2 linked regions of the Caldimonas thermodepolymerans genome follow. The protein of the gene in region 1 binds, or shares a complex with, the protein of each later gene. Links are inferred from orthologs where the notes say so. Each region holds a gene or a part of one and is shown on either strand. Other genes may lie near its edges. The genes, in order: mfd and uvrA.

Region 1 (15,828 bases):
GAGGACCTTCCCAGCCGGCAGGCGCCAGCCAGTGGTCGTGGACCCAGGGCGGGCACGGCGCAAGGCCGTGCCGTCTGCTTACCGTTGCGGGGGCAGCGCAGGTTGGAAGGCGGGCGGTGCCGCGCTTCTCCCTGCTTCCCGTTTAACCGCGCCACCGGACGGCGGCGCGAGCACCAACGGGATGGATTGTAAGAGGCTTGCGCGCCGTTGCGGCCGGGAAGACGCTACGAGCGCGCGCGTCGCGCCGTGCCGCGCAGCATCAGCACCACGCCGCACAGCACGATGCCGGCGGCGAGCCACTCGTAGCCGGTGATGTGCTCGCCGGCCACCGCCACGCCCAGCAGCATCGCGATCACCGGGTTCACGAAGGTGTAGCTCGAGGCCAGCGCCGCGCTGGCGCGCCCGAGCAGCAGCATGTAGGCGTTGAAGGCGATCAGCGAACCGAACACCACGAGGTATGCCCACGCCGCCACGGCCACCGGCTGCGGCGGCCAGCGGGGTGTCTCGCCGCTGGCCAGCGACAGCACCATCAGGACCGCGCCGCCGCACAGCATCTCGCTGGCAAAGCCGGTCGCGCCGCTGGCCATCGGCAGGCTGCGCTGGCTCAGCACGCTGCCCAGCGACCAGGTCACGCAGGCGATGGTGATCGCGGCCAGCCCCGCGGGCGAGGCCTGGAAGCCGGCCCCCTGCGTGAGCATCAGCACGCCGCACAGGCCGACGACGATGCCGGCGATCTCCCAGCGTGTGGGGTACACGCCCCACAGCAGGTTGAAGGCCGCGATCATCAGCGGCACCACCGCGATGAAGGCGACCACCAGGCCCGAACCCACGGTCTGCTCGGCGTAGGCTGTGCCGCCCATGCCGCCGCCCAGCATCAGCGTGCCGACGACGAGCGCGTTGCGCCATTCGCGCCCCGTGGGCAGCGGCTTGCCGCGCAGGCATTGCCAGGCGAGCAGCAGGCCTCCGGCGAACAGGAAGCGCGTGCCCATCTGGAAGAAGGGCGGAAAGCTGACCAGCGCGTACTTGATCGCGAGGTAGGTCGATCCCCACACCAGCCAGGTGGCGGCCAGGCACAGGGTGACGAGCGGGGTCAGGGCAGGGGACGTGCGGGCAGCGACGACGGCAGTCATGATGCAGCAGGTCGGAGGCGCAAGAAGGGGAGCTGGAGCCTCCATGCTAGGGACGCGGGCCGCGAGGCTGAAGTGGCATTTCAAGGATTGCAGGTCGATAATCCTTGGAATCCGAAAGTGGGAAGGGGCTGGCACCTTGAACCTCGAACTGGACCACTACGACACCCGGATCCTCGCGGAGCTGCAGGCCGATGCGCGCCTGTCGATGGCCGAGCTCGGCCGTCGCGTGCACCTGAGCCAGCCGGCCGTCACTGAGCGGGTGCGCAAGCTGGAGGCTGCGGGCGTCATCACCGGCTACCGCGCCACCGTCGACCTGGGCAAGCTGGGCTACGGCATCCGCGCGCTGGTGCGGGTGGGGCGCGCCGACTACGCGCGCGTCGTCCGGCAGATCCAGCAGACGCCGGAGGTCGTCAACGCCTACAACGTCACCGGCGAGGACAGCTGGGTGCTCGAGATCGCGGTGATCGACGTGGCGCACCTGGACGCCGTCGTGACCCGCTTCTGCCTGCTGGCCGAGACCTCCACCTCCATCATCCTCAACGCCGCGCGCGAGCACCAGCCCATGCTGCCGGCGCGGCGCGAGGACGTGAAACCTCCCATCAAGAAAGTGATCGACGCATGAGCACGAGCGAGTTCATCCCCACCTGCGACCTGTGCGACGCGCACAAGAACGACAGCGACGGCGCGTTCCGCGTGCTGCCGCCGGTGTTCCGCGACTTCGGCCAGCGCCGGCGCTTCGCCGGTGCGGTCAGCACGGTCAAGTGCTTCGAGGACAACTCGCTGGTCAAGGCCGCGGTGGAGTCGCCCGGCCAGGGGCGCGTGCTGGTGGTCGACGGCGGCGGCTCGCTGCGCCGCGCGCTGGTGGGCGGCAACCTGGCCGCGGCGGCGGCGCGCAATGGCTGGGCCGGCCTGGTGGTGGACGGCTGCGTGCGCGACGTGGCCGAGCTCGCAGCCTGCGATGTCGGCATCCGCGCGCTCGCGTCGATGCCGCTGCCCACCGAGAAGCGCAACGAGGGCCAGCGCGACGTCCCCGTGCAGGTGCAGGGCGTGTGGGTGCGCCCGGGCGACTGGCTGGTCGCCGACGAGGACGGCATCGTGATCCTGCCCGCGCCGCCGGCCGCGGTCTGATCGCCGCGACTCAGGTCGCCGCCGGAGGCGGTGCGTCGGCGAACAGCTCCGGCGCCAGCGCTTGCATCGCCTGGTATTGCGTCAGGTAGACCTGTCCGCTCAGGTGCGCCAGGAAGCCGGTGCCCTGCAGCCGGTCCATCACCGGCCCCTTGACCTCCGACAGGTGCAGGCGGATACCCGCATCGCGCAGGCGCGCGGTGATCGACTCCAGGCTCTCCAGCGCGCTGCTGTCGATCGCGTTGATCGCCGAGCACTGCAGCACCAGGTGCTCCAGCCCCGGGCGGTGCGCGACCAGGTCGTTGATGCGGTCTTCCAGTGCGCGGGCATTGGCGAACCACAGGCTCTCGTCCACGCGCAGGGTCGCGACGCGCGGGCTGGTCCTGACCGGGTGGCGCAGCACGTTGCGGAAGTGCTCGGTGCCCGGCAGCCAGCCGACCTCGGCAATGTGCGGCCGGCTGCTGCGCAGCAGGAACAGCAGCAGCGACACGCCCACCCCGGCGATCAGCCCGGCCTCGACACCCGCGCCCAGCGTCACGGCAAAGGTGGTCAGCACCGCGGTGAAGTCGGCCTTCGAGTAACGCCAGGTGCGCCCGAAGATGCCCAGGTCGACCAGCGACAGCACGGCCACGACGATGGTCGCCGCCAGCGTGGCCTGCGGCAGGTAGTACAGCGTCGGGGTCAGCAGCAGCGATGCGAGCACGATGCCCACGGCCGTGTACGCCCCTGCGGCCGGCGTGCGGGCGCCGGCGTCGAAGTTCACTACCGAGCGCGCGAAGCCGCCCGTGACCGGAAAGCCGCCGGTGAATGCGGCAGACAGGTTGGCCGCGCCCAGCGCGACGAGTTCCTGGTCCGGCTCGATGCGCTGGCGCCGGCGCGCGGCCAGGGTCTGGCCGACCGACACCGACTCGACGAACCCGACCACGCTGATCAGCAGCGCCGGCACGGCCAGCTGGCGCCACAGCGGGGCATCCCAGGCCGGCACGGTCCACGGCGGCAGGCCCTGCGGCACGTGGCCGACGATGCGCAGCCCCTGCTCGTGCCAGCCCAGCCGCCAGGTGAGGGCGGTGGTGACCACGATGGCGGCGACCGGCCCGGTCTTGGCGAGCATGTCGGCCGCCAGCGGGGACACCCCCAGGCGCAGCAGCCAGGGTTTCAGCCCCCGGCGCACCCACTGCAGGAACAGCAGGGCGGCCAGGCCCACGGCCAGCGTCGGCTGGTGGGTCTCGGGGGCCGCGCGCCACAGCGCGGGCAGCAGCTCGACCAGCGTCTGGCCGTCGGCGCGCACGCCCATCAGTGTCTTGAGCTGGCTGGCGGCGATCAGGATGCCCGAGGCGGCCACGAACCCGGCCACCACCGGATGGCTGAGGAAGTGCGCGAGGAAGCCCAGGCGCAGCAGCCCCATCACGAGCAGGATCACGCCGGACAGCGCGGCGAGCACCACCGCGGCGGCCGCGTAGCCTGCGGTGCCGCTGGCGGCCACCTGGCCGACCGCGGCCGCGGTCATCAGCGAGACCACGGCCACCGGCCCGACCGCCAGCACGCTGCTGGTGCCGAGCACCGCGTAGACCACCAGCGGCGCGATGCTGGCGTACAGGCCGGCTTCGGGCGGCAGCCCGGCGAGCAGCGCGTAGGCGAGGCTCTGCGGGATCAGCATCACCGTCACGATGACGGCGGCGAGCAGGTCCTGCGCCAGCGTGGCGCGGTCGTACCGGCGGCTCCAGGCGAGGATGGGCAGCCAGCGGGCCATCAGGCCACCAGCTCGGGTTGCGCCATCCATTCGCGGCCCTTGAGCATGGCTTGCCAGTACAGCGGCGGCAGGATGCGCTCCTTCAGGTACCACGCCAGGCGCGACGGGCGGCGGCCGTCGATCAGCCAGGACGGGAAGCTGGGTGCGAGCTTGCCGCCGTAGAGGAACTCGGCGAGCACGATCCTGCCGCGCTCCACCGTCAGCGGGCAGGAGCCGTAGCCGTCGTAGTGCGCCTCGCCGCGCACCGCGCCGCGTGCGGCCAGCACGTTGTGCGCGACCACCGGCGCCTGCTTGCGCGCCGCCGCCGCGGTCTTGGCGTTGCTGGTGTTGCCGACGTCGCCCAGGCCGAAGATGTTGGCGTAGCGCTTGTGCCGCAGCGTGGCCGGATCCAGGTCCAGCCAGCCGGTCGCGTCGGCCAGCGGGCTGACGCGGATGAAGTCCGGCGCCTTCTGCGGCGGCACCACGTGCAGCAGGTCGAACTCGCGCACCACCTCGCGGCTGCTGCCGTCGGGCTGGGCGGCGTTGAACACCGCCTTGCGCGCCGGCCCGTCGACCGCGACCAGGGTCTCGCCGAAGTCGAGGTGGATGCCGTAGGCCTGGACGTATTCCATCAGGGTCGGCACGTAGTCGGGTACGCCGAACAGCACCGCCCCGGCGGTGCAGAACTGGATGTCGATGTCCCGCAGCACGCCGCTGCGCCGCCAGTGGTCGGCCGACAGGTACATCGCCTTCTGCGGGGCGCCGGCGCACTTGATCGGCATCGGCGGCTGGGTGAACACGGCGCGGCCGCCGCGCAGCTCGCGCACCAGCTGCCAGGTGTAGGGGGCGAGGTCGTAGCGGTAGTTGGAGGTCACGCCGTGGCGGCCGAGCGTCCCGGGCAGGCCCTCGATCGCATGCCAGTCGAGCTTCAGGCCCGGGCAGACGACGAGCTGCTGGTAGGCGACCACGCGGCAGCCGTCGAGGATCACCAGGTCCTGTTCCGGCTCGAACGCCGCGACCGCGGCCTTGATCCAGTGCACGCCGCGCGGCAGCACCGAGGCCATGGTGCGCGCGGTGGTGCGCGGGTCGAAGACGCCTGCGCCGACCAGCGTCCAGCCCGGCTGGTAGTAGTGCACGTCCGCCGGGTCGATGATCGCGATGTCCAGCGACGGGGCGCGCGCCAGCAGGCTGGAGGCGACCGCGATGCCGGCCGCGCCGCCGCCGACGATGACCACGTCATGCCGTGCGTCGACCGTGTCCAGCGCGGTGCGCCCGCCGTTGGCGATGCGCCGCACCACACCCTGGAGGTCGTAGCCGGCCTGGGACGCCTGTTCGACGATCTGCGGCAGCGACAGGGCACCGGCCTGCGCCTGCGACAGCGCCCACAGCGTGGTCGAGCGCGTGCCGGTGCGGCACCAGGCCAGCACCGGCTTGGGCGCGCGGGCCAGCAACGCGCCGAACTCGCGCGCCTGTTCGTCGGTGACCTTGCCGGACTCCACCGGCAGGTAGTGGGCTTCCAGCCCCTGTTCGCGGGCGCGTTCGGCGATCTCGCGGAACAGCGGCTGGTCGTTGCCTTCGCCGTCGGGGCGGTTGCAGATCAGGGTGCGGTATCCCGCTTCGGCGATCGCGCGCACGTCCTCGGCGCGGATCTGCGGGGACACCGAGAGCTCGGGGCTCAGCCGGCGGATGTCCATGGACGTTCTCTTCGGTCGTCTCGTTGTGTGTGGTGGGCTCGGCTCAGAGGGCGTTGAGCGGGATCTTCAGGTAGCGCGTGCCGTTGTCCTCGGGCTCGGGCAGGTGGCCGGCGCGCATGTTGACCTGTACCGACGGCAGGATCAGCACGGGCATGGCCAGCGTGGCATCGCGCGCGGTGCGCATCGCGACGAACTCGTCCTCGCCGATGCCGTCGTGGACATGGATGTTGTGCGCGCGTTGCTCGGCCACGGTGCTGACGTAGCGCAGCTCGCGCCCGCCGGGCTGGTAGTCGTGGCACATGTAGAGCCTGGTCTGCGGCGGCAGGCTCAGCACCTTGCGGATCGAGCGGTACAGCGTGTGCGCGTCGCCGCCGGGGAAGTCGCAGCGCGCGGTGCCGTAGTCCGGCATGAACAGCGTGTCGCCGACGAAGGCGGCATGCTCGTCGCCGTCGCTCACGACATAGGTCATGCAGGCCGGTGTGTGCCCCGGGGTGTAGAGCGCGCGCGCTTCCAGCGTGCCGATGCAAAACGGTTCCTCGTCGTGGAACAGGTGGTCGAACTGGCTGCCGTCGCGCGCGAACTCGGGGCCGGCGTTGAACAGCTTGCCGAACACGTCCTGCACGGTGGTGATGTTCCAGCCGATGCCGAGCTTGCCGCCCAGGTGCTGCTGCAGGTAGGGGGCGGCCGAGAGATGGTCGGCATGCACGTGGGTCTCGAGGATCCACTGCAGCCGGCCCTCCAGCTCGTGGACCCGCTTGATCAGCCGGTCGGCCGAGTCGGTCGAGGTGCGGCCCGACTTGGGGTCGTAGTCGAGCACGCTGTCGATCAGCGCACAGTCGCGGGTGGAGCGGTCCATCACGATGTAACTGATGGTCCAGGTGGCGGGGTCGAAATGACCTTCGACGAACAGGCGCGAGGGTTGGGACACGGGGTGCTCCTTCGGTACGTCGTTGTCTGTAGGGGTCAGCGCTTGCGCGAGCAGGTGTTGATGCCCAGGAGGGTGTAGAGCGGGCAGTAGCCGGCGATGCCGGTCAGCAGCGGGACGACGCCGAGGTAGCCCCACCAGCCGACGGTGCCGGTGGCGGCCAGGGCAATCAGGGCGAGGCCTGCGATCACGCGCAGGGTGCGGTCGAACGTGCCTTCGTTGCGGCTCATGTGGTCCTCCGTTCGGTGAAAGTGCCCGGACTTATCAAAAGGCATGCCAGTCGGCATGGGGTGGGGGCCGGCATGCAAGTGCTTGTCCCCGAAGGAGTTTTTCCTGGGGGCTGGGGATGGGCGGAGGCTGCCGGGCGCACCGTCGCTGCCGCATGGCAGTGACGTGGCAGTCTGGCTGCCACGATTGGCAGTGGCGGCGGGCTGGCCGACAATGGGCGCAATGGACACCGACGCCCCCGAACTCCACCCCCTGCTGTCCTTCCTCGAGCACGAGACCGAGCCGATGATCGTGCTCGACCCAGACTACCGCATCCTGGCCGCGAACACCGCGTACCGACGCCAGTTCGGCAGCGCCGACCGGGCCCACCTCGGGGAAAAGTGCTACCGCGTCTCGCACGGCTATGCCGTGCCCTGCGACCAGGTCGGCGAGCATTGCCCGATGAAGCGCGCCGCGGAATCCTTGGGGCCGGACCGGGTCCTGCACATCCACCACACGCCGCGCGGGCCGGAGCATGTCGATGTCGAACTGCGGCCCATCCTCGACCGGCGTGGCGGCATCCTCGCCTACGTCGAGCGGCTGTCCACCGTGCGCAGTGCCACGCCGCGCGCCAGCGGCGACCGCCTGGTCGGGCGTTCCGCGGCGTTCAACGCGGCGCTGGAGGCACTGCAGCGCGTGGCACCCTCGACCCTGCCGGTGTTGCTGCTCGGCGAGTCCGGCACCGGCAAGGAGCTGTTCGCCCGAGCCGTCCACGAGGCCAGCCCGCGGGCGCAAGGGCCGTTCGTGGTGGTGGACTGCTCGGGGTTGACCGAGACGCTGTTCGAGAGCGAGCTGTTCGGCTACGAGAAGGGGGCCTTCACCGGCGCGACGACCCGCAAGCAGGGGCTGGTGGAAACCGCCGCCGGCGGCACGCTGTTCCTCGACGAGATGGGCGACGTGCCGCTGGCGATGCAGGTCAAGCTGCTGCGCCTGATCGAGACCGGCACCTTCCGCCGCGTCGGTTCGGTCGAAACCCGGCAGGCCGATTTCCGCCTGGTGGCGGCGACCCACAAGCCGCTGGCGCAGATGGTCGCCGAAGGGCGTTTCCGGCAGGACCTCTACTACCGCATCAGCGCGTTCCCGATCCACCTGCCCGCGTTGCGCGAGCGGCGCGAGGACATCCCGCTGCTGGCCGAGACCTTTCTGCGGCGCGGCGGGGGCGGCCGTCCGGTGCAGCTGACGCCGCAGGCCCTGCAGCGCCTGCAGGCGCACGACTGGCCGGGCAACCTGCGGGAGCTGCGCAACGTGCTGGACCGCGCGCGGCTGCTGGCCGACGACGGCGTGATCCGGCCGGAGCACCTGCCGGCGGGGCTGGGAGAGGCGGGGGCGTTCGCACCCGATGCCCGCGTGGCGACGGGGCCGGTCACGGCGCGCTGGCAACCGGCCGAGCTGCGCCGGCTGGCGGCGACGTTCCCGGGCACGCGGCGCGAACTGGCGGCGCACCTCGGCTGGAGCGAGCGCACCCTGTACCGCCGCCTGAAGGCGCTGGGGCTGTAGCGGGCGGCGTGCGGCGCCTCAGCGCAGCACTTCGAGCAGCCGGTCCAGCCCGCCTTCGTTGATCGCGACCATCGCCTGCTCGCGCACCCGGGGCTTGGCGTGGTAGGCCACGCTCAAGCCTGCTGCACCCATCATCGGCAGGTCGTTGGCACCGTCGCCGACTGCGATCGCGGCGGTCGGCGGGCAGCCGACCTGGCGGCACAGCTCCAGCAGGTGGCGCTTCTTGGCCTCGCCGTCGACGATGTCGCCCAGCACCTTGCCGGTCAGGCGGCCGTCGACCACCTCCAGCACGTTGGCGTGCGCGACGTCGATGCCCAGGCGCTCGCGCACCCGCTCGGCGAAGAAGGTGAAGCCACCGGAGACCAGCAGCGTGGCCAGGCCCGCGGCGCGGCAGGCTGCCAGCAGTTCGGGCGCGCCGGGGTTCAGCCGCAGGCGCTGGTCGTAGACCTCCTGCAGCGCGGCGTAGGGCACGCCGGCCAGCAGGGCGACGCGGCGGCGCAGGCTGTCCTTGAAGTCGGCGATCTCGCCGCGCATGGCCGCTTCGGTGATGGCGGCCACCTCGGCCTTCCTGCCCACCGCGTCGGCGATCTCGTCGATGCACTCGATGTTGATCAGCGTCGAGTCCATGTCGAACGCGATCACCTTGAAGTCCGACAGCTTCAGCGTCGGGGTGGCGATGCGGAGGGTCAGGCCGGGCGCGATGTCGGTAGGCATGGATCGGTCGGGGTCCAGGGGTCAGGCGGGTTGGGCCACCGGCGTGCCCAGCGAGCGCAGCACGTCGCGGATGTACTGGGCGCGCTCCTTTGGGTCCGAGGTGGCCTTGTCGATGCGCAGCTTGTCGTTGCCCGCCAGCTTGATGTGGCGGTTCTTCTGCACCAGCTCGATGATGCGCATCGGCTCGATCGGCGGGTTGGGGCGGAAGGTGATGTGGATGGCCGCCGGCGCCGCGTCGATCTTCACGACGCCGTACGGCTTGGCCAGCACCCGCAGGCGGTGCACGTCGAACAGGGTCTGGCCCTGCGGCGGCAGCTTGCCGAAGCGGTCGGTGATTTCCTCCAGCAGCGCGTCGATCTGGTCGCCGGTCTCGGCCGAGGCCAGGCGCTTGTAGAGGTTCAGCCGCACCTGCACGTCGCCGCAGTAGCTGTCTGGCAGCAGGGCCGGGGCGTGCAGGTTGATCTCGGTGGTCACCGACAGCGGCGACAGCAGGTCCGGCTCGCGGCCGGCCTTGAGCGCGCGCACCGCCTCGGACAGCATGTCGTTGTAGAGCTGGAAGCCGACCTCCTGCATGTTGCCGCTCTGGTGCTCGCCGAGCACCTCGCCGGCGCCGCGGATCTCCAGGTCGTGCATCGCCAGGTAGAAGCCCGAGCCCAGCTCCTCCATGTTCTGGATCGCCTCCAGCCGCTGCGCGGCCTGCTTGGTCAGGCCCTCGACGTCGGGCACCAGCAGGTAGGCATAGGCCTGGTGGTGCGAGCGGCCGACGCGGCCGCGCAGCTGGTGCAGCTGCGCCAGGCCGAACTTGTCGGCGCGGCTGATGACGATGGTGTTGGCCGTGGGCACGTCGATGCCGGTCTCGATGATGGTCGAGCACAGCAGCACGTTGTAGCGCTGCGCGACGAAGTCGCGCATCACGCGCTCCAGCTCGCGTTCGGGCATCTGGCCGTGCGCCACCGCGATGCGCGCCTCGGGCAGCAGCTCCTGCAGCTTCTGGCGCCGGTTCTCGATGGTCTCGACCTCGTTGTGCAGGAAGTAGACCTGCCCGCCGCGCTTCAGCTCGCGCAGCACCGCCTCGCGGATCACGCTGCTGGTCTCGTTGCGCACGAAGGTCTTGATCGCCAGGCGCCGCTGCGGCGCGGTGGCGATGACCGAGAGGTCGCGCAGGCCTTCCAGCGCCATGCCCAGCGTGCGCGGGATCGGCGTGGCCGTGAGCGTGAGCACGTCGACCTCGGCGCGCATGGCCTTGATGGCCTCCTTGTGGCGCACGCCGAAGCGGTGTTCCTCGTCGATGATCAGCAGCCCCAGGCGCGCGAACTTCACCTCGGGCGACAGCAGCTTGTGCGTGCCGACCACGATGTCCACCGTGCCGGCGGCCAGGCCGTTGAGCGCGGCGTTGACCTCCTTGGTGGAGCGGAAGCGCGACAGCTCCGCCACCTTCACCGGCCAGTTGGCGAAGCGGTCGGTGATGGTCTGGTAGTGCTGCTCGGCCAGCAGCGTGGTGGGCGCCAGCAACGCCACCTGCTTGCCGCCGGTGACCGCGACGAAGGCCGCGCGCAGCGCCACCTCGGTCTTGCCGAAGCCCACGTCGCCGCACACCAGCCGGTCCATCGGCCGCGGCGAGACCAGGTCCTGGATCACCGCGTGGATCGCGGCGCGCTGGTCGGGCGTCTCCTCGAAGCCGAAGCTGGCGGCGAACGCCTCGTAGTCGTGCGCGGAGAAGCGGAACGCGTGGCCCTCGCGCGCGGCGCGCCGGGCGTAGAGGTTGAGCAGCTCGGCCGCGGTGTCTCGCACCTGTTCGGCGGCCTTGCGCTTGGCGCGCTCCCACTGGCTGGAACCCAGCTTGTGCAGCGGCGCTTCCTCGGGGCTCACGCCGGTGTAGCGGCTGATCAGGTGCAGCTGCGCCACCGGCACGTACAGCGTGGCCTTGTCGGCGTACTCCAGGTGCAGGAACTCGCTGGGCCCGTCGCCCAGGTCGATGTTGAGCAGCCCCTGGTAGCGGCCGATGCCGTGGTTGACGTGCACCACCGGGTCGCCGACCTTCAGCTCCGACAGGTCCTTGATCAGCGCGTCGACGTTGCTGACCTGCTCCTGCTTGCGGCGCCGGCGCGTGGTCGGCGCGGTGGCGAACAGCTCGGTCTCGGTGACGAACTGCAGCCCCTGCGCGTCGCCGTCGCCGGTGGCCCAGTGGAAGCCCCCGGCCAGCGGCGCCACCGCGATGGCGTACTTCTCGCCGCCGGACTGGAAGTCGGCCAGCGACTCGACCGCAGGCGGCTCGATCCGGTTGTCGCGCAGCAGCTCGAGCAGGCTCTCGCGGCGGCCGGGCGACTCGGCGACGATCAGCACCCGGTGCGGGGTCGCGGCCAGATGGGCCTGCAGCCGCCGCAGCGGCTCGGGCGCGCCGCGGTCGGCGCTCAGGTCCGGCAGCGGGCGGGCCCAGTCGACCGCCCCCTGGCCGCGCACCGCGAGCTGCGCGTGCACGTTGCACAGCGCGAAGAAGTCCTCGGGCTTCAGGAACAGGTCTTCCGGCGGCAGGATGGGGCGCTCCGGGTCGTGCTTCAGGAAGCGGTAGCGCTCGCGCGTGTCGGTCCAGAAGCGCTTGAGCGCTTCGTCGATCTCGCCGTGCAGCACCAGCTTCGCCTGCTCGCCCAGGTACTCGAAGATGGTGGCCGTCTCGTCGAAGAACAGCGGCAGGTAGTACTCGATGCCGGCGGTGGCGATCCCGTTGCCGATGTCCTTGTAGATGCGCGCCTTGCTCGGGTCGCCTTCCATGCGCTCGCGCCAGCGGGCGCGGAATCTCGCGCGCGAGTCCTCGTCCATCGGGAACTCGCGCCCGGGCAGCAGGCGCACCTCCGGCACCGGGTACAGGCTGCGCTGGCTGTCCGGGTCGAAGGTGCGGATCGAATCCACCTCGTCACCGAACAGGTCCACCCGGTACGGCACCGGCGAGCCCATCGGGTACAGGTCGATCAGCCCGCCGCGCACCGCGTACTCGCCCGGCGAGACCACCTGGCTGACGTGCTGGTAGCCGGCCAGCGTCAGCTGCGCCTTGAGCGAGGCCTCGTCCAGCTTCTCCTTCTGCTTGAAGTGGAAGGTGTAGGCCGCGAGGAAGGAGGGCGGTGCCAGGCGCACCAGTGCGGTTGAGGCCGGCAGCAGCACCACGTCGACCTCGCCCTGGCGCACGCGCCACAGCGTCGCCAGCCGCTCGGAGATCAGGTCTTGGTGCGGCGAGAAGGTGTCGTAGGGCAGCGTCTCCCAGTCGGGAAACACCGCGCAGCGCAGCTCCGGTGCGAAGAAGGCCAGCTCGTCGTGCAGGCGCTGCGCGTCGGCCGGCTCGGCCGTCACGATGGCCGTCAGCGTCCGGTTCGCCGCCTGCTCTCGGGCGAAGGTGGCCAGCAGCAGCGCATCGGCAGAGCCTGGCGGGCGCGGCACGGTATGGCGCTTGCCGGGGGCGATGGGGGGAAGGTGCATGCGCGTGGTGTGGGACCAATGCAAATCGCCCCGGGCGGGTGTCCTCCCGGGGCGAAACAGACACCAAATTATAGAATTCCGCCCTCCGTTGCCCCTGCTGTCCCGATGTATTCCACCGAGCCCCCGCGCCTATTCGCCCTGGTGCCCTGCGCCGGCACCGGCGAGCGTGCCGGTGCCGGCGGGCCCAAGCAGTACGCGAGCGTGGCCGGGCGTGCCCTGGTGGCCCACACGCTGCAGGCGCTGGCCGCCGTGTCGCGGCTGGACGGCGTGATGGTGGTGCTGGCGCCGGACGACACGCGCTTCGAGGAGGCCGTGCCCGGCTTCGCTGGCTGGGTGGCGCGCGTCGGCGGGTCCACGCGCGCCGCGACGGTGGCCAACGGGCTGGCGGCGCTGGTCGAGCGCGGCGCCCAGCCGCACGACTGGGTGCTGGTGCATGACGCCGCGCGCTGCCTGCTGCAGCCGCAGTGGGTCGACGAGCTGATCGACGCCTGCCTGGACGACGAGGTCGGCGGCCTGCTGGCGCTGCCGGTGCCGGACACGCTCAAGCAGGAGGAGGGCGGCCGCGTCGCCGCCACCGTGGACCGGCGCGGCAAGTGGCAGGCGCAGACGCCGCAGATGTTCCGCCTGGGCCTGCTGCGCCCGGCCCTGCTGCATGCCGGCGACAGCGTCACCGACGAGGCCTCCGCGGTCGAGGCGCTGGGTCATGCGCCGCGGCTGGTGCGCGGCTCGCTGGAGAACTTCAAGGTCACCTATCCGCAGGACTTCGCGCTTGCGGAACGCTTGCTGAGGACGCGCTGATGGACATCCGGATCGGGGAAGGCTGGGACACCCATGCACTGGTGGCCGGGCGCAAGCTCGTCCTGGGCGGCGTCGAGATCCCGCACACGCTGGGGCTGCTCGGCCACTCGGACGCCGACGCGCTGCTGCATGCGATCACCGACGCGGTGCTGGGTGCGGCGGGCCTCGGGGACATCGGCCGCCATTTCCCGGACACCGACGAGCGCTTCAAGGGGGCCGATTCCTCCGCGCTGCTGGCCGAGGCGATGCGCCGCGTGCGCGAGCAGGGCTGGGAACTGGTCAACGTCGACAGCACCATCGTCGCCCAGGCGCCCAAGATGGCGCCGCACATCCCCGCGATGCGCGAGCGCATCGCCGCGGCGCTGGGCTGCACGCCCGCGCAGGTCAACGTGAAGGCCAAGACGGCCGAGAAGCTCGGCCCGGTGGGGCGGCAGGAATCCATCGAGGCGCGCGCGGTGGCGCTGCTGCGCCGCGTCTGAGGCGGCGCACGCCGACGCTACGGCGCCTTCTTCAGGCGGATGCGGGCGATGAGCCCGGTGTCGGGCGGGGTCGCGTTGGCCAGCTCGAAGGTGCCGCCCATGCGGGCCACCGTCTTTTCCACCACCGCCAGGCCCAGGCCGGCACCGGTGGCCGCGGTGCGCGCGGCGTCGCCGCGGAAGAACGGCGTGGTCAGCTGCGACAGCTTCTCGGGAGGCACGCCGGGACCGTGGTCGCGCACGGTGATGATCACCCAGGGGCCGGTGCGGGCGTAGGTCACCTCCACCTGGGCGATGCCGCTGTCCTGCGAGCGCCCGTAGCGCCGCGCGTTCTCGAACAGGTTGGCCAGCACCCGGCCCAGTTCGGTCTCGTCGGCCATCACCTTGGTGTCGATCGCCACGCGCGAGACGATGCGGATCTGGTTCAGGTCGCGGAACGCGGCGATCTCGCGGTCCACGACGCTGCTCAGGTGCACCGGCACCAGCTTGACCTCGCCCGGGCGGGCGTAGTCCATGAACTTGTCGATGATCGCGTCCAGCTGGTCGATGTCGGCGGCCATGTTGCGGCGCGCTTCCTCGTCGGTGACGCTCATCTCGACCTCCAGCCGCAGGCGCGCCAGCGGGGTGCGCAGGTCGTGCGAGATGCCGGCCAGCATCACGGCACGGTCTTCCTCCACCTTGGCGAGCTCGCGCGCCATGCGGTTGAAGCCCATGTTGACCTCGCGGATCTCGCTGGTCAGCGTCTCCTCGTCCAGGCGCGACTCGTACTCGCCCTCGCGGATGCGGCTGGCGGCAAACGACAGCTGCTTGAGCGGCTGGTTGATCAGCCGCGCGACGCCGGCCGAGCCGAGCACGGTGGCCAGCAGCGCGATGCTGACCCAGATGAACCAGGTGCGCCCGGCCACCGCCTGCACCCGGCCCGGGTCGACCTGCAGCCAGTAGCGGTCGTTCTCGATCGAGAAGTCGATCCACAGGCCCGGCGTGTCGTTGACGCTGGTGGCCACCACGGTGGTCGGCCCCAGCCGCGAGCGCAGCTCCTGCCCGATGCGGCGGGTGAAGCGGTCGGTCTCGAAGGGCTCGTAGAGGTCGGTCTTCTCGCGCGGCTGCAGCTTGATCGACTCCTGCTCGGAGATGGTCTTGAGCAGCGTGACGCGGTTGATGCTGTCGGCGTAGCGCAGCGCCGCGCGCGAGAGGTTCACCAGGCTGGCCAGCTGCTGGGCGGCCTGCACGGCCCGGGGCTCGAACTCCAGGGCCCGGAACGTCTGCACCCAGGCGAAGATGCCGAAGCCCAGCAGGACGCCAAGCAGGATGAAGGTGCGCCAGAACAGGCTGAGCGTGACGCGTTTGCGGGCCATGAACATGGGAAATCGACTGCCCGCGAGTATGCCCCGTCCGGCCGCCGGTGTGCGGCCGGGGAAAGCAACAGGGGCGGGGCAGGGCGGTCAAAACGCAAGGCGGCCCGCAGGCCGCCTTGCCGTCAGGCCGGGGAACCCGGCGAGCTTCAGGTGGTGCCGTCCGGCACGAACACGTAGCCGACGCCCCAGACGGTCTGGATGTAGCGCGGCTGGGACGGATCGGGCTCGATCATCTTGCGCAGGCGCGAGATCTGCACGTCCAGGCTGCGGTCGAACGGCTCGAACTCGCGGCCGCGCGCCAGCTGGGCCAGCTTGTCGCGCGACAGCGGCTGGCGCGGGTGGCGCACCAGGGCCTTGAGCATCGAGAACTCGCCGGTGGTCAGCGGCATCGGCTCGCCGTCCTTGGTCAGGCGGCGCAGCGCCAGGTCGAACTCGAACGGACCGAACACCACGCTCTGCGGTTCCTTGGCCGGGGCCCCCGGCGCTTCCAGGGTCGGGCGGCGCCGCAGCACCGCATGGATGCGCGCCAGCAGCTCGCGCGGGTTGAACGGCTTGGGCAGGTAGTCGTCTGCACCGACTTCCAGGCCGACGATGCGGTCCACGTCCTCGACCTTGGCCGTCAGCATGATGATCGGGGTCGCGTCGTTGGC
Region 2 (6,080 bases), 1.8 Mb from region 1 along the record:
ATCGATGCCGCGAAGGTCGAGACGATCAACGCGCGTCGCTCGCCGATCGCGGACCCCGAGATCGAGGCCTACCTCGCGCGCGGTTCGCTGCAGCTGCGTGCCACGCTCGACAAGCGCGAGGCCTACGAGGGCGCCGACTTCGTCATCATCGCCACGCCCACCGACTACGACCCCGAGACCAACTACTTCAACACCCGTTCGGTCGAGGCGGTGGTGCGCGACGTGCTGGCGATCAACCCGCGCGCGGTGATGATCATCAAGTCGACCGTGCCGGTGGGCTTCACGGAGCGGCTCAAGCAGCAGCTGGGCTGCGACAACCTGATCTTCTCGCCGGAATTCCTGCGCGAGGGCAAGGCGCTGTACGACAACCTGCACCCCTCGCGCATCGTGGTGGGCGAGCGTTCGGAGCGCGGGCAGGCCTTCGCCGACCTGCTGCGCGAAGGCGCGCTGCGCAAGGACGTGCCCGTCCTGCTGACGGACAACACCGAGGCCGAGGCGATCAAGCTGTTCGCGAACACCTACCTCGCGATGCGGGTGGCCTACTTCAACGAGCTGGACACCTACGCCGCCATCCACGGGCTAGACTCGCGCCAGATCATCGAGGGCGTCTGCCTGGACCCGCGCATCGGCGGCCACTACAACAACCCCTCGTTCGGCTACGGCGGCTACTGCCTGCCCAAGGACACCAAGCAGCTGCTGGCCAACTACAAGGACGTCCCGCAGAACCTGATCCGGGCCATCGTGGAGTCCAACACCACGCGCATGGACTTCGTGGCCGAGGACGTGCTGCGCCGGCAACCGAAGGTCGTGGGCATCTACCGCCTGATCATGAAGGCAGGCAGCGACAACTTCCGCGCCAGCAGCATCCAGGGCGTGATGAAGCGGCTGAAGGCCCGGGGCGTGGAACTGGTCGTTTACGAACCGGTCTTGAAGGAAGACGCCTTCGACGGCTCACGGCTCATCCGCGACCTGGCCGAGTTCAAGCAGCTCGCCGACGTGATCGTGGCGAACCGGCGCACGCCCGAGCTGGACGACGTGGCCGACAAGGTCTACACGCGGGACCTGTTCGGCAGGGACAGCTGAACCCTCCGGTCGCCGCTGCGCTGCAGGCCGGCGGGGGTTTTCGACGGCGATGACGGCCGGTTCCCAGCAGGCTCAGCCCTTCGCCAGCCGCCGCTCGACGAAGTCCAGCCGGTCCTGGCCCCAGAACAGCTCGCCTTCGATGACGTAGGTCGGCGCGCCGAAGACGCCGGCCTCGATCGCCAGTTCGGTGTCGAGTTCGTAGCGCTCGTGCGCGGCCTGGCTGTGCGCGTCCTCGATGCGCGAGGCGGGCAGCCCGGTCTCGGCCAGCAGCGCGACCAGCACCGCCTCGTCGGCGATGTTGCGTTCCTCGACCCACACGGCGCGCATGACGGCGCCGGCGATCTTCATCGCGGCCTCGGTGCCGTCCTTCATGTCCACCGCGATGATGAGCTTGGCCGCGTCGTCGCCGTTGACCGGGAAGAAGCGCGGCTCGACGTTGATCGGCAGGCCGAGATATTCGCCGAAGCGGCGCAGCTCGAGCAGCCGGTAGGCCTGGCGCTGCGGCGCGCGCTTGTTCAGCGGCACGCCGCCGGAGACCGGAAACACCTTGCCCCCGAGGTCCACCGGACGCACGCGCAGCGTCGCGCCGTACTTGCGGACCAGGTTCCAGAAGCGCTCGTGGCCCAGGTAGGCATACGGCGACTGCGGCGCAAAGTAGTAATCGACTGCAAGGCTCACAGGCAGGCTCCCTTCTTGCTGCGGCGCAGTCTAGCCCCGTTGCGCGCGCCTTGCCGGCGCGGCCGGATTGCCCGGGCCCCCCGGGAAAACCCGCTTGCCCGGGACGGGCAGCTCACTCCTGCAGCAGCGGGCGCAGGTAGCGGCCGGTGTAGCTGCGCTCGCAGGCGGCGACCTCTTCCGGCGTGCCGGTGACCACCACCGTGCCGCCGCCCGCGCCGCCCTCGGGGCCCATGTCGACGATCCAGTCGGCGGTCTTGATGACGTCCAGGTTGTGCTCGATCACGACGATGGTGTTGCCGTGGTCGCGCAGCTGGTGCAGCACGCGCAGCAGCAGCTCGATGTCGTGGAAATGCAGGCCGGTGGTGGGCTCGTCGAGGATGTACAGCGTGCGGCCGGTGTCGCGCTTGGACAGCTCCAGCGCCAGCTTCACCCGCTGCGCCTCGCCGCCCGAGAGCGTGGTCGCGCTCTGGCCCAGGCGGATGTAGCCCAGGCCCACGTCGATCAGCGTCTGCAGCTTGCGCGCGATCGCCGGCACGGCACTGAAGAACTCGCGCGCGTCCTCGACCGTCATGTCGAGCACTTCGCTGATGTTCTTGCCCTTGTACAGCACCTCCAGCGTCTCGCGGTTGTAGCGCTTGCCGTGGCAGACGTCGCAGGGCACGTAGACGTCGGGCAGGAAGTGCATCTCGACCTTGAGCACGCCGTCGCCCTGGCAGGCCTCGCAGCGGCCGCCCGCGACGTTGAAGCTGAAGCGCCCGGCGCCGTAGCCGCGCTCGCGCGCGGTGGGCACCTCGGCAAACAGCTCGCGGATCGGCGTGAACAGCCCCGTGTAGGTGGCCGGGTTGGAGCGCGGCGTGCGGCCGATGGGTGACTGGTCGACGTTGATGACCTTGTCGAAGGCGTCCAGTCCCTCGATGTCGTCGTGCGGCGCGGGCTCGAGGTGGCTCTGGTAGAGCTTGCGCGCCACCGCCGCGTAGAGCGTGTCGTTGACCAGCGTGGACTTGCCCGAGCCCGAGACGCCCGTCACGCAGGTGAACAGGCCGACGGGGATCTCGACCGTGACGCCCTTGAGGTTGTTGCCGCGCGCGTTGACGATCTTCAGCGTGCGCGGGTCGGTGGTGTCCTGCAGGCGGTGCCGCTTCCCGGGCACGGCGATCTTCAGCGTGCGCGCGAGGTAGCGGCCCGTGAGCGACGCCTCGTTGCGCGCGATCTCGTCCGGCGTGCCCTGCGCGACCACCTGGCCGCCGTGCGCGCCGGCGCCCGGGCCCATGTCGATCACGTGGTCGGCGGCACGGATCATGTCCTCGTCGTGCTCGACCACCAGCACCGAGTTGCCCAGGTTGCGCAGGTGCTTGAGCGTGCCGATCAGGCGGTCGTTGTCGCGCTGGTGCAGGCCGATGCTGGGTTCGTCCAGCACGTACATCACGCCGGTCAGGCCCGAGCCGATCTGGCTGGCCAGCCGGATGCGCTGCGCCTCGCCGCCCGAGAGCGTGTCGGCGCTGCGGTCCAGGCTCAGGTAGTCGAGCCCGACGTTGTTCAGGAAGCTCAGCCGCGCGCGGATCTCGCGCACCACCTTGTCGGCGATCTCGGCCTTGGCGCCCCTGAGCTGCAGCTGCTCGAAGTAGCGCTGCGCCTCGCGCAGGGTCGCGCGCGAGATCTCGTAGATCGGCGTGCCCTGCTGGGTGTCGCCGTCGACCAGCTTCACGAAGCGGGCCTCGCGGCGCAGCCGCGTGCCCTGGCATTCCGGGCAGGGGCGCGCGGCCTGGTAGCGCGCCAGCTCCTCGCGCACCGCGACCGAGTCGGTCTCGCGGAAGCGCCGCTCGAAGTTGGGGATGATGCCCTCGAAGGGGTGCCAGCGCTTGACGGTGCGCTTGCGCCCGCCGGTGCCCTCGGCCTGGTAGACGAACTCGATCTCCTCGCTGCCGGAGCCGTACAGCAGCACCTGCCGGGCCTGCTCGGGCAGTTCCTCGAACGGCAGGTCGATGTCGAAGCCGTAGTGGCGCGCGACGCTCTCGAGCATCGAGAAGGTGTAGGCGTTGCGGCGGTCCCAGCCCTTGACCGCGCCGCTGGCCAGGCTCAGCGACGGGAAGGCGACCACGCGCTCGGGGTCGAACACCGTCACCTCGCCCAGGCCGTCACAGGCCGGGCAGGCGCCCACCGGCGAGTTGAACGAGAACAGGCGCGGCTCCAGCTCGGCCAGCGAGTAGGTGCACGCCGGACAGGCGAACTTGCTGGAGAACAGGTGCTCGCGCCCGCTGTCCATCTCCAGCGCGATCGCGCGCCCGTCGGCGATGCGCAGCGCCGCCTCGAAGCTCTCGGCCAGGCGCTGCTGCATGTCCGGGCGCACCTTGAGGCGGTCGACCACCACGTCGATGTCGTGCTTCTCGGTCTTCTTCAGCGCGGGCACGTCGGCCGCCTCGTAGACCGTGCCGTCGATGCGGAAGCGCACGTAGCCCTTGGCCTGCATGTCGTGGAACAGCTCGACGTGCTCGCCCTTGCGGTCGCGCACCACGGGCGCGAGGATCATCAGCCGCGTCTCGGCCGGCAGGGCCAGCACCGCGTCGACCATCTGGCTGACGCTCTGCGCTTCCAGCGGCAGGTCGTGCTCGGGGCAGAACGGGGTGCCGGCGCGCGCGTACAGCAGGCGCAGGTAGTCGTGGATCTCGGTGACCGTGCCAACGGTGGAGCGCGGGTTGTGGCTGGTGGCCTTCTGCTCGATCGAGATCGCCGGGCTCAGGCCCTCGATGACGTCCACGTCCGGCTTGTCCATCAGCTCGAGGAACTGCCGCGCGTAGGCCGACAGGCTTTCGACGTAGCGCCTCTGCCCCTCGGCATAGAGCGTGTCGAAGGCCAGCGACGACTTGCCCGAGCCGGACAGCCCGGTGATCACCACCAGCTGGTGGCGCGGGATGTCGATGTCGATGTTCTTCAGGTTGTGGGTGCGCGCGCCGCGCACGCGGATCTGCGGGCTCTCGGGCTGCACGGGCTGCGAGGCGGCGAGGGACGGCAGGTCGGGGGTAGGTCGCGCGGACATGCGGGAACGGCCTGGGATCGAACGGGAAAACCCACCATCATAGTGATGATGGCCGGCGCGCATCCAGCGCGGCAGAACCGCGTAGCATCGCGGGCATGCGCACCGACCGCCGTTTCCCTGCAAGTCGCATGCACGCCGCGGCCCTGGCCGCCGCCCTCATCCTCGCCGGCTGCGGCGGGGGCGTCTACTGGAGCATCGGTGGCGACGACGAGCCCGACGTCGAGCTCGCCGCGCAGCCCGAGGTGGTGCGCTCCGGCGAGACGCTGGAGCTGCAGGCCGGCGCCAGCGGCGGCGTCGGCAGCGTGGTCGAGGTGCGCTTCTACCGGGTCGACGACAACGGCGCGCGCGTGCTGCTTGGCTCGGACCTCGACCGGCCGTTTCGCCTGACCGTGCGCGCGCCGACCGTGACCGAGCCCACCGCGGTGCGGTACCAGGCCCGCGCCTGGGACGAATGGGGCAACCGCGGCCAGAGCCCGACGGTCACCGTGACGGTGCAGCCGTAAGCCGGCACCGCCCCGCGCGGGTGCGCCCGCCGGCGCCCGCCCCGCCGTGATTCGCCCCCAGGCCTCGCGGCCGCCCCCTGTCGGCCGCGTACAACACCTGCACGGGAATGTTCATTTCTTCCTCGCGGCCAGTGCGGTGGACTCTGTAAAGTTCTGACACATTTTGTTTCGTTATTCACAAACTCGTCCTGCCTTTCGGAGCCCTCCATGCCCGTCCGCACTGTCCTGTCCCCGGCCCTGGCGGCCGCCGCCCTGGCGTTCAGCACGGCCTCCCATGCCGGTGAGGTGTACGGCAACATCGGCCTGCCCGGCCTGATGATCGGCTATGCCCACGCGGTCAACGACCGCCTGACGCTGCGTGCCGACGTGGCCAGCATCGGCTCGATCAGCGCCGACGGACGCGAGGAAGGCATCGAGTACGACGGCAAGGCGCGCCTGAACCGCGCCGGCCTGTTCGCCGACTGGTTCGTGTTCGGCTCGGGCGGCTTCCGCCTGACCGGCGGCATCACCATCAACGACATGCGCATCAACCTGCGCGCCCAGGGCAGCGGCCAGACCGTGCACATCGGCGACACCGACTACGTGCTGTCGGCCGACGACCGCCTGGACGTGCGCGTCAAGTTTCCGACCGTCACGCCGTACATCGGCATCGGCTGGGGCCACCAGCCGCAAGGCACCGGCTGGGGCTTCGTGGCCGACCTGGGCGCCTCGATCGGCAAGGCCAAGGTGCGCGGCAAGGCCACCGGCCCGACGCTGGACAACCCCGCGGCGCAGGAAGACTT

Evidence for each region.
Region 2: the proteins of mfd (region 1) and uvrA are in contact, whole or in part, in a crystal structure (PDB 4DFC), measured with the Escherichia coli proteins. The link is inferred for Caldimonas thermodepolymerans from one-to-one orthologs.

Annotation. Positions count from the first base shown.
Region 1 is NZ_CP064338.1:2,022,280-2,038,107, reverse strand. Bases 8,903-12,851 are described here. They hold mfd (transcription-repair coupling factor), read right to left. Parts: upstream 12,550-12,851; coding sequence 9,103-12,549; downstream 8,903-9,102. Other genes in these bases: ispD (2-C-methyl-D-erythritol 4-phosphate cytidylyltransferase), read left to right, coding at 12,655-12,851; serB (phosphoserine phosphatase SerB), read right to left, coding at 8,903-9,081. In the rest of the region: drug/metabolite exporter YedA, read right to left, coding at 225-1,130; IS481_RS09520 (Lrp/AsnC family transcriptional regulator), read left to right, coding at 1,267-1,752; ribonuclease E activity regulator RraA, read left to right, coding at 1,749-2,258; IS481_RS09510 (SulP family inorganic anion transporter), read right to left, coding at 2,269-4,005; IS481_RS09505 (bifunctional protein tyrosine phosphatase family protein/NAD(P)/FAD-dependent oxidoreductase), read right to left, coding at 4,005-5,678; IS481_RS09500 (MBL fold metallo-hydrolase), read right to left, coding at 5,722-6,606; IS481_RS09495 (YgaP family membrane protein), read right to left, coding at 6,642-6,833; IS481_RS09490 (sigma-54 interaction domain-containing protein), read left to right, coding at 7,054-8,367; more of serB, read right to left, coding at 8,386-8,902; more of ispD, read left to right, coding at 12,852-13,347; ispF (2-C-methyl-D-erythritol 2,4-cyclodiphosphate synthase), read left to right, coding at 13,347-13,826; IS481_RS09465 (sensor histidine kinase), read right to left, coding at 13,844-15,178; osmolarity response regulator transcription factor OmpR, read right to left, coding at 15,325-15,828. UniProt on the Escherichia coli protein: Couples transcription and DNA repair by recognizing RNA polymerase (RNAP) stalled at DNA lesions. Mediates ATP-dependent release of RNAP and its truncated transcript from the DNA, and recruitment of nucleotide excision repair machinery to the damaged site.
Region 2 is NZ_CP064338.1:253,903-259,982, reverse strand. What follows is about bases 1,674-5,171. They hold uvrA (excinuclease ABC subunit UvrA), read right to left. Parts: upstream 4,796-5,171; coding sequence 1,874-4,795; downstream 1,674-1,873. Other genes in these bases: IS481_RS01265 (hypothetical protein), read left to right, coding at 4,891-5,171; IS481_RS01275 (2-hydroxychromene-2-carboxylate isomerase), read right to left, coding at 1,674-1,761. In the rest of the region: IS481_RS01280 (nucleotide sugar dehydrogenase), read left to right, coding at 1-1,083; more of IS481_RS01275, read right to left, coding at 1,156-1,673; more of IS481_RS01265, read left to right, coding at 5,172-5,298; IS481_RS01260 (hypothetical protein), read left to right, coding at 5,506-6,080. UniProt on the Escherichia coli protein: The UvrABC repair system catalyzes the recognition and processing of DNA lesions. UvrA is an ATPase and a DNA-binding protein. A damage recognition complex composed of 2 UvrA and 2 UvrB subunits scans DNA for abnormalities.